3 regions of the Enterobacter sp. MG-EB028 genome follow, and region 2 is predicted to be linked to each of the others. Evidence: riboswitches for the same ligand, from Rfam matches in the RefSeq annotation. Region 2 holds a riboswitch; each other region holds the start of a gene.
The links. Region 2 has a riboswitch for thiamine pyrophosphate ahead of thiB (thiamine ABC transporter substrate binding subunit). Riboswitches for the same ligand answer to the same signal wherever they lie in the genome.
Positions count from the first base shown of each region.

Region 1: it holds a riboswitch for thiamine pyrophosphate, as region 2 does, so the genes downstream of both, thiM (hydroxyethylthiazole kinase) here and thiB (thiamine ABC transporter substrate binding subunit) in region 2, are expected to answer to the same signal.
Region 3: it holds a riboswitch for thiamine pyrophosphate, as region 2 does, so the genes downstream of both, thiC (phosphomethylpyrimidine synthase ThiC) here and thiB (thiamine ABC transporter substrate binding subunit) in region 2, are expected to answer to the same signal.

Region 1 covers NZ_CP195079.1:3,174,699-3,176,962, forward strand. Annotated here, with positions in the region: gene thiD (bifunctional hydroxymethylpyrimidine kinase/phosphomethylpyrimidine kinase) at 1-492, opposite strand, end outside; gene thiM (hydroxyethylthiazole kinase) at 489-1,259, opposite strand; TPP riboswitch at 1,295-1,391, opposite strand.
Region 2 covers NZ_CP195079.1:775,380-777,643, forward strand. Annotated here, with positions in the region: gene thiP (thiamine/thiamine pyrophosphate ABC transporter permease ThiP) at 1-393, opposite strand, end outside; gene thiB (thiamine ABC transporter substrate binding subunit) at 369-1,352, opposite strand; TPP riboswitch at 1,384-1,484, opposite strand; gene sgrR (HTH-type transcriptional regulator SgrR) at 1,521-2,264, opposite strand, start outside.
Region 3 covers NZ_CP195079.1:244,453-246,716, reverse strand. Annotated here, with positions in the region: gene nudC (NAD(+) diphosphatase) at 1-347, opposite strand, end outside; gene ACR42C_RS01075 (Rsd/AlgQ family anti-sigma factor) at 443-940, shown strand; TPP riboswitch at 995-1,106, shown strand; gene thiC (phosphomethylpyrimidine synthase ThiC) at 1,185-2,264, shown strand, end outside.

The DNA of each region.
Region 1 (2,264 bases), 2.4 Mb from region 2:
CGCATTGCCCTGCTCTTTCATTTCCCGTTCAGTTTGCGCGTGCGGCGCGCCCAGCAGCGCGGCAGCTTCCGGAAGATTGGGCGTGATGAGCGCTACCTGCGGCAGCAGCTTATTGCGCAACGTCTCGACGGCGGAGGCGGAGAGCAGCGGATCGCCGCTTTTTGCCAGCATGACGGTATCCAGCACCACGTTTTGCACCTGATAGCGCTTAAGCCGTTCGGCCACCGCTTCCACAATGTCCGTTTCGGCCAGCATGCCGATCTTGGTGGTATCAATACGCACATCGCTGAATACCGAATCCAGCTGCGCGGCAACAAAATCCGGCTCGATGCGGTAGACCGACTGTACGCCGCGCGTGTTTTGTGCCACCAGCGCGGTAATCACTGAGCAACCGTACGCGCCAAGGGCCGAGAAGGTTTTCAGATCGGCCTGGATGCCCGCGCCGCCGCTGGGATCGGTGCCGGCTATGGTCAGGGCGTTAATCCGCTTCATGCCTGCTCCTCCAGCGTGTAGAGTTCATCCAGGAACGCGGCGGCAAAACTGCCTGGCCCGCGCGAGCGCGTAACGGCTGCCGTTCCGGCTCGCTTCATCCATCCGCAAGCGGCGGCAACGTTATCCAGCCTGTCCCCCGGCAGCGAACAGCTGGCCGCTACGACGGCAGAAAGCGCGCATCCGGTTCCCACCACGCGGGTCATCAGCGGATCACCTCCCGTAACCGTGCGGGTGCGTTGCCCATCAGTGATGTAATCCACCTCACCGGTGACCACTACGATGGCATTGGTTTGCCGGGCCAGCGCCTGAGCGGCAGGTAGCGCGCTGGCCGCGGTGTCGGTTGTATCGACGCCGCGCCCGCCCGCGCTCATTCCCGCCAGAGCCAGGATTTCTGAAGCGTTGCCGCGAATGGCGGCCGGTTGCAGGGCAAGGATTTGATGGCAAAAACGGGTGCGGAACGTCAGTGCGCCCACGGCAACCGGATCCAGCGTCCAGGGCTTGCCTGCCGCTACGGCGCTTTCTATTGCCCGACGCATCGCCTGCGCGCGCGGCGCAGTCAGCGTCCCGACGTTAACCAGCAGCGCGTCAGCGACGGCGGCGAACTGTTCAGCCTCTTCGGCCTCAACCACCATTACAGGGGATGCGCCAAGTGCCAGCAAAACGTTGGCCGTAAAGGTCTGTACGACATCGTTGGTCATACAATGGGTAAGCGGACAACGGGTGCGGAAGTGGTTTAAAACGTGTAAATCGAGCAGGTCAGGCTGCATGGGTTCGCTCCTGCCTTGCGTGAAGAAGCGATGACCGGGAAGGCATCTGACTTCCCTACGCTGGCATTATCCAGATCAGGTAATACGGGTATTTCTCAGCCTTCACAAAGAAGGGCACCCCGAGTCAAATAAATAAAAATCAAAGACTTGCGATTAACGTCCCGTTAATCCCTGTTCTGGATAATGCCAGCGGAAAGCCAAAGACTCAACCCTAAAAAATCCTCTGTGTCCCAGTTTGTGTCTCACGTTGTGTCCCACACATAAATGGCGGGCACAAAAAAAACCGCCCATAAGGCGGCTTAAGAAAATAATTTCAATCGTGATGATTTAAATGGAATCTATTTTCTGCATACGCTTTCTTCATGCAGTCGAAGTGCTTTTGCCAATTCCAATTGGAATGCAAAGGAAAGACGGGAACGGCTGATCTTTATACCATCAATAATGGTGTGTGTAGGGTAAACAGTGACCATGCGGCCCAAGTATTGGAAGTGTTTAGGGTGGTTTGACTTATCGTTATTCATTGTGTGCCATCCGTCTGGGTGGGGGTATTCCCGCCAACGGATGATTGATCTAAAATCGATCAAAATCAATAACTTAACAGATCACCAAATCCAGGGGGTGTACACTGGCGAGCCTCCCTCAGCCTGACCTATACACGACCATAAAATAGGGGCGGATTCCTTCCAGTTAGGTGGGAAAATATCTGGGAGTTTGGATACAGTAGCCAGGCAGGGTAACCAGATCCATAGATGAGAATGTTTATTATTCCCAAATATCCAGGCGAGGGGCCTGGTGTGGCTCTCTTTACGCGCCGCTGTGGCGTCTTCTCTCCTCTTTCTATACTATCCCATAGCTAACCCATTGCGAGGCTTACAGAGCGTTACAGAGCGCCCGTGTGAATATTGCATAAATGGAAGTGGTGAAAGGTCCAACTTGGTCAACTTTTAGACAACCATTTAACATAATGACCGTTACATGCACCTTTTTAACATACACGCAACAGAT
Region 2 (2,264 bases):
CTCCAGCCCCAAAGATGCAAAGAGCGAAGCCAGCCAGCCCTGACGACCGTAGACGCTCAGAATGCCAAAAACGGCCACCAGAACTGGCAGGATCAGCGTCATGGCGCACAGGCGCAGCAGAGCCTGCCTGCCGGGAAAACGCCGGCGGTACAGCGCTCGCGCGAGGAAAATGGCCGGGATCGCTGACAGCAGCGCAGAAAGAAACGCCTGCCAGAAAGAGAACCGGATAACGTGCCAGAGATAGCTGTCGTGCCAGAGCGCGAGCAGATCGCTCTCTGGCGCATTAAACCACAACGCAAGGAATGCCCCCAGGCTGACCACCACCATCAGCATGGCGGCGAGCAGGCCGGGGATTAACCAGCCGGGAATTAACGGCTGACGGCGCGTTGCCATTCACTTACCCATGCTGCACGCTGCGCGGCGACCTGCTGCGGCGTAAATTCCAGCGAGGTTGTTGGTTTGGTCAACTGCTCGAAACCTGCGGGCAGCGCAACGCTGGTGACCGGATACATCCAGTTGCCTGCGGGAATCGCATTCTGGAACGCCGGTGAAACCATGAACTTCAGGAACTTCTCGGCCAGCTCCGGCTGTTTGCTGGCGGCGGTACGCGCTGCCACTTCCACCTGCAGATAGTGCCCTTCAGCAAAATTCGCGGCGGCGTAGTTGTCTTTCTTCTCGGCGATGATGTGGTAGGCCGGAGAGGTGGTGTAGCTCAGCACCAGGTCGCTTTCCCCTTTCAGGAACAGGCCGTAGGCTTCGCTCCAGCCCTTGGTCACGGTGACGGTTTTGGCGGCCAGTTTCTGCCACGCTTCCGGCGCTTTATCTCCATAGACTTTCTGCATCCACAGCATCAGGCCCAGACCCGGCGTGCTGGTACGCGGATCTTCATAGATCACGCGCCACTTCTGGTCACTTTCCACCAGCTCTTTCAAGCTTTTCGGCGGGTTTTTCAGCTTATTTTTGTCGTAAACAAAAGCAAAATAGCCGTAATCGAACGGCACAAAGGTGTCGTTTTTCCAGCCGCCCGGCACGTTGACGGCATCTGCCGCCACGCCGCTTTTGGCAAACAGTTTGGTTTGCGTCGCGGCTTCCAGCAGGTTGTTATCCAGCCCGAGCACCACGTCGGCCTTGCTGTTTTTCCCTTCCATGCGCAGACGGTTGAGCAGCGACACGCCATCTTCCAGCGCCACGAACTTCAGCTCGCAGTTGCAGTCGGCTTCAAAGGCTTTTTTTACCACCGGGCCAGGGCCCCAGTCGGCGGAGAAGGAGTCGTAGGTGTAGACCGTCAGGACGGGTTTCGCGAAAGCAGGCAGCGCAAACAGCGCCAGCAGGGGGAAAACTTTTTTTAACACTTTGCACCTCAGAGTTGAGTGGCAAAGGATTTTGAGCGACAGCCTCAAATCCCTTCGCCGGCGTTATCCGGATCAGGTTCGACGGGTATTATCTCAGCGCACATCTGTGATGCAGCACCCCGTTGAGAACGGCGCTATTGTAATGATTTGGTGAATATTACGAAAGCGTTATGGTTCCGGCGGCGCAAACCAGGCGGATTTAAAATCAAACCAGCCCAGGGTGTTCATCCGCAGGCCGCGCATGCTGCGCTGTCCCTGGATCAGCAGCCAGTGGTGGATCAACGGTACGATCGTCTGCCCGGCCAGCAGCTCCTGACACCATGCGGCCAGATCCATTTCGCCTGCCCGCCATTTCGCGGCGTCCTGCTGCCAGTCCCGGTTGATACAGTGCTGAATGAGGGGCACTTCATACAGGTGAGAAAAGAGCGAGAAATCAAGCGGCAGCGTGAAGTTGGCGCTATTGAGCCAGATATCGCTGACGACATCCCCGCGGTGCCATTCATCATAATCGACTTCCTGTATCGCCAGCGTCACGCCTTCGGCCGCCAGCAGCTTGCTCATAATCTTCGCGATAAAACGGTGCTCAATGTGATCGCGATAGTAGCTGAGGGTGATGGTCTCCAGCCCGGCAGGTTTTCCACTGCGCACCGGCTGAGCATGGTGCCAGCGCGGAAGCAGGCCATATGCCGGGAACCACCAGGTCTGGTATTGCTCCTCTGCGTGATAAATCAGGTTAGCCGGGGCCAGAACATGGCTGATCCACGTGCGGACGTCGTGGTTTGCTCCGCGGTGGCTGCGGCTGTCAAAGAGCAGGTAGTAACAGCCCTCCTCCAGGCGACTTTCGAACGCCTTTTCGCTTGTTGTGGGGCCTTCCAGCGTCAGGCCTGCGCTCAGCTCTTCGTTGAGATCCGG
Region 3 (2,264 bases), 530 kb from region 2:
CAGAGCAGCGCCCACTCGGTTTTGCTTGGGTGCATGGTATGCCCGCAATAGCCGCAGTATTTGTGCGAGCGATAGAACTCCGCCAGCTGCACGCCCCGCCCCGCGAGCTGGAACAGTCCCGCATCCAGATCAAGCACCTGGCGAACGGATCCCATATCCTGACGACGCGCTTGTTGGATCAACCATACGGGCTCACCCTGCCACTCGCCGATCCTGAGCGCAGGCAGGCCCACGAGATCGAACGTTTCTGCCGCACCGTAGGGTATTTCTCCACCGGGCAGCCACAACCTCTGTTCGTGACTGACGATCCACCAACCCAGATCTGATTTTTCAATAATACGATCCATATCTATTGCACTACCTTCGCTTCACTGACATGTTGTTAGCATTGTGGTTACATTTTGGATAAGTAGATCCCATTCTAAACTTTGCGGAGTCGACCATGTTAAACCAGCTAGAAAGCCTGACGGAGCGCGTTGGAGGAAGTAACACACTGGTGGATCGCTGGCTACATGTACGCAAGCATCTCCTCGTGGCGTATTACAATCTGGTCGGTCTTAAGCCTGGCAAAGAATCCTTTATGCGGCTGAACGAAAAAGCGCTGGATGATTTTTGTCAGAGCCTGGTCGACTACCTTTCCGACGGCCATTTCAACATTTATGAACGTATTATCCGCGAAATGGAAGGCACAAATCCCTGTTTAGCGGCCAGCAAACTTTGTCCACTACTGGAAGCCAATACCCAGCAGATTATGGATTACTACGATTCCACGCTCGAGAATGCCATCGATCACGATAATTATCTTGAGTTCCAGCAGGCGCTTTCCGACCTTGGCGAAGCGCTGGAAGAGCGATTCACGCTGGAAGATAAGCTGATCGCCCTCGCCCTGGATAACGGCCTGGACGTCAGCCACGAAGATAACGTCGTGCGCCCGGCTTGAGTTCTTAATCGTTAACGAGTAATTTACAACCATTCGCCCCTCTACGGAGGGGGATTTTTCTTGTCGGAGTGCCCAGCGCCTGAACGCGCGGGCTGAGACCGTTAATTCGGGATCCGCGGAACCTGATCAGGCTAATACCTGCGAAGGGAACAAGAGTTACACTGCTGTTGAATCGCCCCTGGGCGATCTTCTCTTGCTTCATCCGTCGTCTGACAAGCCATGTCCTTCACTTTTGGAATGAGCTATGTCTATCGCTAAATTGACCCGTCGCGAACAGCGCGAACACGCCCAACGCTTCATCGATACCCTGGAAGGGACCGCCTTCCCAAACTCGAAACGTATCTACATCACCGGCTCGCAGGCCGATATCCGCGTGCCGATGCGTGAAATCCAGCTTAGCCCGACGCTTATTGGCGGCAGCAAAGAGAACCCGCAGTACGAAGACAACGAAGCCGTGCCGGTGTATGACACCTCAGGCCCGTACGGCGATCCTGATGTTGCCATCAACGTCCAACAGGGCCTGGCAAAGCTACGCCAGCCGTGGATTGACGCGCGTAACGACTGCGAAGAGCTGAGCGTGCGCAGCTCTGCGTATACCAAAGAACGTCTGGCCGACGACGGTCTGGACGAGCTGCGCTTTACCGGCCTGCTGACGCCAAAACGCGCCAGAGCGGGCAAATGCGTGACCCAGTTGCACTACGCGCGCCAAGGGATCGTCACGCCGGAGATGGAGTTCATCGCCATCCGTGAAAACATGGGTCGCGAGCGCATCCGCAGCGAAGTGCTACGCCACCAGCATCCGGGCGAAGGCTTTGGCGCTCGCCTGCCGGAAAACATCACCCCGGAGTTTGTGCGTGACGAAGTGGCCGCCGGCCGCGCCATTATCCCCGCCAACATTAACCATCCGGAATCCGAGCCGATGATTATTGGCCGCAATTTCCTGGTGAAGGTCAATGCCAACATCGGCAACTCGGCGGTGACGTCATCCATCGAAGAAGAGGTGGAAAAGCTGGTCTGGTCAACGCGCTGGGGCGCGGATACGGTAATGGATCTTTCTACTGGCCGCTACATCCACGAAACCCGCGAATGGATCCTGCGTAACAGCCCGGTGCCGATCGGTACCGTCCCGATTTATCAGGCGCTGGAGAAGGTCAACGGCATCGCCGAAAACCTCACCTGGGAAGCGTTCCGCGACACGCTGCTGGAGCAGGCGGAACAGGGTGTGGACTACTTCACCATTCACGCAGGCGTGCTGCTGCGCTATGTGCCGATGACGGCGAAGCGTCTGACCGGCATCGTCTCGCGCGGCGGTTCCATTATGGCG